DNA from 2 places in the Colwellia sp. Bg11-12 genome. Region 2 is predicted to be linked to the other one. Evidence: predicted binding sites of a transcription regulator. Region 2 holds the regulator's gene; the other holds the start of a gene.
What was found. Region 2 encodes LexA, which represses DNA repair genes until DNA is damaged. Its sites were predicted from a motif close to TACTGTATNNNNATACAGTA; they were not measured.

Region 1 (4,182 bases), on a different contig from region 2:
CTGTTGCTTGAATTAGTTTTTTTGATGTTTCTGGTACCGAAATTGACATAAAAGGATTCCCCCCTTTAGTGGTAATGTACTCAGCTTGGGCTTCTTCAACCGGAGAGGTAGGAACAGAAAAGGGTAATTTAGTAATAATTAAATTCGTTAAATATTTACCTGGTAAATCTAAACCTTCAGAAAAACTTTGCGTGCCAAAAATGATACTCACTTTATCTTCGTCGCAGCGTTTTCTATGGGCTTCAATAATATGCTGACGCGACTGTTCACCTTGTACTTGTATGTCCATTTTGTGTTGCTCTCGCAACGCTTTAGCCACTTGTTCCATTTGCCAGTACGAAGAAAATAGCACTAAACAGGCTTTTTCTTGCTTAATTAATGCAGGCAATTCAGTAATTAATTCATCAGTAAATTGTGGGCTACTGGGCTCATTTTTCATTTTAGCGATTACAAGTTGCGCATTATTTTGATAATCAAACGGAGAATCAACTTTTTGATATTGCGTGCCGTCATTCGTTTGTAAACCGACTTGACGACGAAAATGATCAAAGGAATTCAGTGCTAAAATGGTGGCTGAACATAAAACAGCTCCTTCACATTTTGACCAAAGAATATCTTCAAGCGTAAAACCAACTTCAATGGGAGAGGCCGACACTAAAAAATCACTGCGTTTTCCGGTTAGCTTCTCTAACCATCTCGCCATGGGAGCGCCTTTTTCATTGTCTGTTTTTGCATACATTTTCCAAAGCGAGTTGAAATTTTCTAAGCGTTGGATCATAAATCCCGCTTCAGCCAACAATGGCTCAGCTAAAAACATTTGGCAATCACCGTCTTTAACTGATTCCATCAGTAAATTGTAGAGTTTGTTGCAGTGGGCTAAACATTTTTTACTGAGCTCGGCTAAATCTTCAGCCCAATTTTTTAAATTTTGCGGAATGATGCCATTTTCAAAACGGTATAATGCTGCTTCGTCATCACGGGAAAAACGGCTATTCTCTTTAGCTTTTTCATTAAAATATAACGCCTGATTATTTTCGATAAAACTGGATACCTTTTGCATTTCCATTAATAAATCTTGGCAATCGTCACCTAATTTCAAAGAAGGTGAAATGGCTGAATTCGACTTAATGAGCTTAGCCATTTTATCGCCAGTTTCTTTTAACTTGGTTAGCCAGTCAATGGCGCCTTTAATCGTAACATTGGCACTTGAATGATCTCGAGTTACCTTGGGCAAATGATGCGCTTCGTCAATAATATAAAAAGTGTCTTCTGGCGACGGTAAAATAACGCCACCACCAAGCTCTAAATCAGCGAGTAATAAACTATGGTTAATCACCAACACATCGGCTGAATCCATGGTTTCTCGCGCTTTATGAAAAGGGCAATGAGTGTGTTCAGCTAAATGCTTTAAACAGCTATGTTTGTCACATTGAATTTGTTGCCATAAATGATGGGGCACCGGATCTGCCCAAGAATCAAGATCGCCTTGCCATTTGTTATCCGTTAACGCTTTATGCAAATGATGTAATAACTTTATATCGGTGGCATTGGGTTTTTGCGCAAAGGTGAAGCCGGCTTGTGGTGAATCATCTTGACTCACTGCAAGGGCTAGCTTTTGACGACAAACATAGCGTTGGCGACCTTTGACTAAGGTAAAGTTAAAGTCCAGACCTGAGTGCTTTTTTAAGAAAGGTAAATCTTTGTCAACTAACTGCTCTTGTAAGGCGACGGTAGCGGTAGAAATACAGACCTTTTTTTGGCGTGACATCGCTAACGGAATAGCGCCTAATGAGTACGCTAAAGATTTACCAGTACCGGTGCCTGCCTCAATGGTAATAATTTTTCGCGTTTTGTCGTATTCACCCGCTAATGTTTTAGCTATCTCGGCAATTAAAAAAGTTTGCTGTTTTCTCGGATGAAAATTTTCTAGATTTTCACCGATGGTTTTATACGACGTGCGAATTGCTTCTTTTATTTTATCGCTTAGCATGCTGGTAGCCATTTAGGGTTCATTGGTTGGTATACTCATCCTACTTATGTCTGCTGAATCTTGTATCTTCAAATAGTATGGGTATATACTGCTGTATATATTAACAGTTTATCGTTTTACGCCACGAATTAAAATAATTAATGTCATTAACTGCAGAAAAATTAACGCCTCGCTCGAATTATGGTTTTTTATTAACCCGCCAAGCCTATGATACCAAGCAGGGTATAGAATTGTCGCTATGGGTTAAAACGTTACAAGGTGCTGTTAATGTTATTGTACAGCATCAGCAAGCGTTATTTTTTGTTGAGCAAACTCAACAAGAGCAAGCACAAATACTCTTATCAACAAAAAGAATAGCCACAGCGAAAGTTAGCCCTCTTGCCCTTAAAACATTTAATCAGCAATTGGTCAGCGGTTTTTACTTTTCAACGATACGTGAGTTTTATCGGGCGCGCGATATATTAAAACAACATAACATTAAATGTTATGAAGACGATTTTCGCCCCGATGAACGTTTTTTAATGGAGCGTTTTATTACCTCAGGTATTGAATTTATTACCCAAGTAAACGTTAAACCTATCACGCTGCCAACATTGGGCCATCAAAAAAGTAATTTTCCTACCTTTCACAGCGATAAATGTCGCGCAACGGATAAAACTCAGTCACTTGATGATATTGCGTTAACCATGGTATCTATCGATATCGAGTGTTCCATGGCAGGAGAGCTTTATTCTATTGGATTACACTCTCATAAAATGTCTGATGGAAAGCCGATAAAGTGTGTTTTGATGATCGGTGATCACAATAATGTCTTAGCAAAAAAAAAGCAGTCAAAATTATCTGATGAAGAAGCCCGCGAGATCGCTGAGCACATCGTTTGGGTCGACAATGAGCAAGCGCTTTTAACGGCACTGATCGCTTGGGTAAAGGCTCACGACCCTGATATCTTTATTGGCTGGAACGTCATTAATTTCGATTTTAATTTATTACAAAAACGTTGTGACATCCACAATATTGCCTTTAATATTGGCCGTAATTACCAGTCGCCACGCTGGCGTACCCGATCTGCTGGGGGGAGCCAAAATGAACAAAAATTTATTGATGTCGCTGGCAGAGTGGTACTTGATGGAATCGATTTATTAAAAAATGCGACTTATAATTTCCCAAGCTTTTCCCTTGATTTTGTTGCAAATGCATTATTAGGAAAAGGGAAAAAGGTCGATGATGTAGACAACAGAATGCAAGAAATCAACAACAATTTTGCTCATGACAAACTCGCCTTAGCCGCTTATAACCTTGAAGATTGCCATTTAGTTACGCTTATTTTTGAGCAGTCCTTATTACTCGAGTTTACCCGTTTAAGAGCAAAACTAACGGGATTATCAATAGACAGAATTGGTGGTTCGGTTGCTGCCTTTACCAATTTATATTTACCTAAACTTCATCGTAGTGGTTATATTGCGCCCAATATGGGTGATGGTTTACAAGGGTTAGTTTCTCCGGGTGGTTATGTGATGGATTCCATTCCAGGGTTATATAAAAATGTGCTCGTACTTGATTTTAAAAGTCTTTACCCCTCTATTATTCGAAGCTTTAATATTGATCCTATGGGCTTAATTGAAGGGCTAAAATCACCCGAAAACAGCATTAAAGGTTTTGATGGCGCTTATTTTTCTAGAGATAAACACTTCTTACCTGACATTATTAATGAGCTTTGGCTAGAGCGAGATATCGCTAAAAAAGATAACAATGCCGCATTGTCGCAAGCAATAAAAATTATTATGAATTCGTTTTATGGTGTGCTGGGTTCAACAGGATGCAGGTTCTTTGATCCCCGTCTATCGGGTTCTATTACTAAACGGAGCCATGAGTTATTAATTACCACCAAGATGTGGTTAGAAAACGATGGCTATCAGGTTATTTATGGCGATACCGACTCTATTTTTGTCAGTGTTGACGATGACTTTAGTCATCAACAATGCCAAAAGTTGGGTAAAGCGCTACAAAATAATATTAATGTTCGGTGGCAAGCAACGCTCAAAGAAGAGTTTTCAATAGAAAGCCAACTTGAAATTGAGTTTGAAACACATTTTAGTCAATTCTTAATGCCAACAATCAGAGGGCAAGATGTTGGTACTAAAAAACGTTATGCGGGGATCGTAGAAAAAAAGGGCAAGTCTGAACTTATTTTT
Region 2 (4,182 bases):
ATTTTCGCCTTTAACAGCCGTACTCCCTTGTTGATTTTCATATTGTTCACGAGGCGTTGATAGAACAGAATAAAACTCAATATCTTGATCAAAATATTTATAATGCCACTTCCACTGAGAACCTGTGATTTGAATGGTAACGTCAGAATCCGCGTTATTTTCCATATCAATGAGTGTTTTAGTTGCTGGTACAGCCATGGCAATAAGAATGACAATAGGAATTGCTGTCCAGAGAATTTCTACTTTTGTGCTTTCATGAAAATCAGCCGACTTAGCTCCTTTGGATTTTCGATGAAACACCATTGACCAAAACATAGCACCAAAAACAACCACACCGATTGCTACACATATATACATTGCTAACATATGCAAATCGTAAACATCTCGACTTACTTCTGTTACACCCTTGGTCAGATTTAATTGCATATCTGCCCAAGCTGAACTGGAAAGAACACTCCCCAACGACAGCCAACCTAGGTTACGTCTTTTCACACGACATCTCCTTCACCCTATAAAAGTTTAAAACTTGATACCTAGGACAACATACATCCTTAGATACGGATTTTTATTATTTTCTTGGCAATTTTGTTGTCAACCAATATGCGTTTACAACATCGCCTTATATTTATATTTGTACACTTTCCAATCTAGAATTACTTAAAAGTTGATCTGGGTCAAATTAAAAATCGAGCTAATTTAAAATAAAAGCCAATAAAAACAATAGAGTATCAACTCTAATATAGGCTAAAGTCTATTAACAAAGGGCTGTAGCTACAGTATTAAAAATAAACAATTAAATACGAAGGTACTCGTTGTAAAGAGAGGAGGTGAGTATTTTTTAAACAAAAAAAGATAAGGTGGTTTAAATCGAGCTTAAAATATGAATTATTATTAGAAAAGAGATAGGTTTGTATAAAAAGCGTACGAAAGAAGAGAAAGCTAAACTTTACCAATATATGGGAACATAAAGATTGGATTACATTAGGCAAGTGTTGATGCATAAATTTTCATTGAAATATGCAAAAAATATTAAACTAAAAGGTTTAAGAGATACTTAACTTTTAATCGTTAAATATCGCTTAAATATAGTGCGGGTATGTGAACAAAGTTACATCCAGTCTCCTGAACGAATAACCCCCACAGCAAGACCTTCAATATTAAATTCTTGTACGGCTAAATCAACTTTTATGGGAGAGAAGTCTTCATTTTCAGCATGTAAATAAACGATATTGCCTTCTCGTTTATAACGTTTAACCGTTACATTTTCCTCTACTCGGGCAACGATTACTTGGCCGTTCTGTACATCTGTTGTTTGATGTACCGCTAATAAATCACCGTCAAGTATGCCAATATTTTTCATACTTTCGCCATTTACTCTAAGCAAATAATCAGCTGATGGATGAAATAAATTACCATCAACTTTATAATGATCTTCCACGTGCTCTTCAGCCAAAATAGGTTCGCCTGCAGCGACTCGACCAATTAAGGGTAAACCCGCTTCTTCCATTAATTTTTCTGTTAAACGAATTCCACGAGACGTACCTGGCAACATTTCTATATAGCCTTTTTTCGCTAAAGCTTTTAAGTGCTCTTCCGCTGCGTTAGCTGATTTAAAGCCAAAAAATTTGGCTATTTCAGCACGCGTTGGCGGCATACCCGTTTCGCTTATTTTTTCTTTGATCAAATCAAAAACTTGTTGCTGTCGATTCGTTAATGGGCGTAATTCGCTGATTTCATTTAGCATAAGATAAGCCTGTAAATTTACACAGTTGTTACTGTGAGTATATACAGGTCGTTATTAAAGGCAAGCTTTCTGGGGTAATTATTTTTGAAAATTGCCTGATTTTAAATAATGAATAACTTGCTCAATCACTTTTTCATTTTTCATCATAAAAGGATGTGTAGTTTCCATTTCAATATGATCATTCATGCCACGAATCTTGGTACTAGCAACAGAAACTTTACCGTCATCCTTATCCGGAATAAGTGTGGATAATATCCAGTTAATGCTCTGATTACCGGCAATAACACCCAAATCAAAATTAGCATCTCCAAGATTGCTAGGGATACTTAATTCGCCAGTACCTAATTGCATACCCGCATCACCATTTATAAAACTAAAACCAGGTGCATTTCTAAGCTTATCAACAACTTCACTGCCATTGTTTGGTGGGCCTAGCATAACGACTTTATTTAAATTGGGTATTTTGTGCATACTTAAGTATTGGCGAACTAATATACCCCCCATTGAATGGGTAACGAAGTTAACTTGACGATTTTCACAAATTAATAGCGCTTTAGAAATCACTTTTTCAGCCAACTCTTCTATCGAATAATCTCTAGAAGGGTAGTTGATATTTATCACAAAATAGCCTTCTGCCAGCAATCTTTTTTCAATAGATTTCATGGAATTAGCCGAACGTGCAAGCCCATGCAGCAAAATGACACATTCTCCGTTAGATAAAGAATCTGCGGGCTCTTCAAAAGAGGCTTGAATTTTATAGCCACGTTCAACCGAAGTATCTAGGCTGTCTTGTTCAATCATATTTTTTAAACGAATTTCTGCATCAGTAATTTTTTTAGTAAACTGTTCTTTAAGAAGCGCTAATTCTGACTTAAGTGCTGCAATTTTTTCATTCATAACTCCGCTCCATTATGTTTTTTTAGAATTCATTATTGATACTGTAGTCAGGTTAAACAGCAGCTAAGCAATATATTTTTAGCTGCCACAAATATAAAATATAAAACGGTTTTCTCCAACAAAATTTGAAGCCATTACTCTTGGAATGTCATTGTTTTCGATAAACTTCTCGCGTGGACCTTTAAATAGCCATAGAAAGCTATACGATATTAACATTTTATATTAGTTATCTGGTAGACATTGATAATCTTCAATCGATCTAACTTTGCCAGTAACTACATACATTCAAACAAAAAGGTTTTAAGGACGTTTTACTTGTCTCGATTATAAATTTACAATTCAACATACCCCCACGTAAAATGAGTTAAGTACCATTGAATGTTATTGGTTTAGGCTGCTCAAGCTTTACTATCGCTGTGTATATTGGCAACAGGCCAAGTATGCTTGAATATCAACAGTTATCTTGTCTATCGCCGCTAACCTTGGGCGAAATAGAGATGGTTAATCAAGCTTGCGGCAATGGCTGGCGTAAAGTATTTAATGTTTATGCGAAGTTACTTTATGCACTCGATAAAGAAAAATTCAACTATTCAACACTTGCACCATCTTGGCAAAAATACCGTGATAACTATTTACTTCAACACAACTCACAAACGGCTTTATTTTTCTCTCCACCTCAGTTATCAACCGCTAAGCAAACCCTGCATATTATTTGTGGAAGAACTTATGCGAAGCATTTGCTATCGACAGGCCAGCTAACCGCTAATTTCACTTGGTTAGATGAGCAATTTGCTATTGATAAAGCTAAAAATTTAATTGTGTGCCCCTATTTTGATTATCGACAATTATCGAATGCTAATATTGAAAAATTAGCCTATTTACTCAGCGATATAAATAGCCAGTGAAAGTTTTTCATTCATTTATATGGTGTTAAATTAATGTATACTATAGTAGTTAAAGGAGAAAATAATAAGCCTCATGATTAGGCAACATACTAAATGCCACTTTAATATTGGATCACATCATTGCTATATTTTAATAAAAAAACACTTTTATTTATTACAATAATTTTAACCTTATTACCCTATACAACGATCACCAGCACGCTTGATATTTCCTCTGCTCTTTTGCTATCGCTTCCTACTATATTATTACAGGCTACCGCAGTATTCTTTGTTGTTTATAGCTATTTACAGACCAGATCACGTTCATTAAAATTGTTCTGGCAGTTTTTCTCTCTCGCTATTATCGTTGATTTTATTTCGGGTGTTATCTTTGCCGGTGACTACATAAACACGAACCCGATCCTGCAAGATTTCTTCTCTTTGTTTAGTTACTTTTTTATCTTACTGGCCATAGAAACCAACCCGCATCTCAGCGAAACGCCACTCAATAAATACATTGCGGGTCGAGTGCCAGCACTATTTTTTACAGTCACTTGTTTTTGCTATTTCGTATTACTGCCAGAAGAGTTTTTAAAAGCGTTAGATCAGAGGTTATTACCGTCATTATTATTTCATATCACTATTTCTGGCCTCATT

Region 1: the regulator LexA is predicted to act here: its motif matches at 2,080-2,099, upstream of H4J39_RS01255 (DNA polymerase II).

What each region holds. Positions count from the first base shown of each region.
Region 1 covers NZ_JACGUZ010000046.1:44,907-49,088, reverse strand. Annotated here, with positions in the region: gene dinG (ATP-dependent DNA helicase DinG) at 1-1,990, opposite strand, end outside; gene H4J39_RS01255 (DNA polymerase II) at 2,131-4,182, shown strand, end outside.
Region 2 covers NZ_JACGUZ010000059.1:252,351-256,532, reverse strand. Annotated here, with positions in the region: gene coxB (cytochrome c oxidase subunit II) at 1-492, opposite strand, end outside; gene lexA (transcriptional repressor LexA) at 1,109-1,744, opposite strand; gene H4J39_RS07045 (alpha/beta fold hydrolase) at 1,823-2,641, opposite strand; gene H4J39_RS07040 (DUF6942 family protein) at 3,016-3,546, shown strand; gene H4J39_RS07035 (ATP-binding protein) at 3,667-4,182, shown strand, end outside.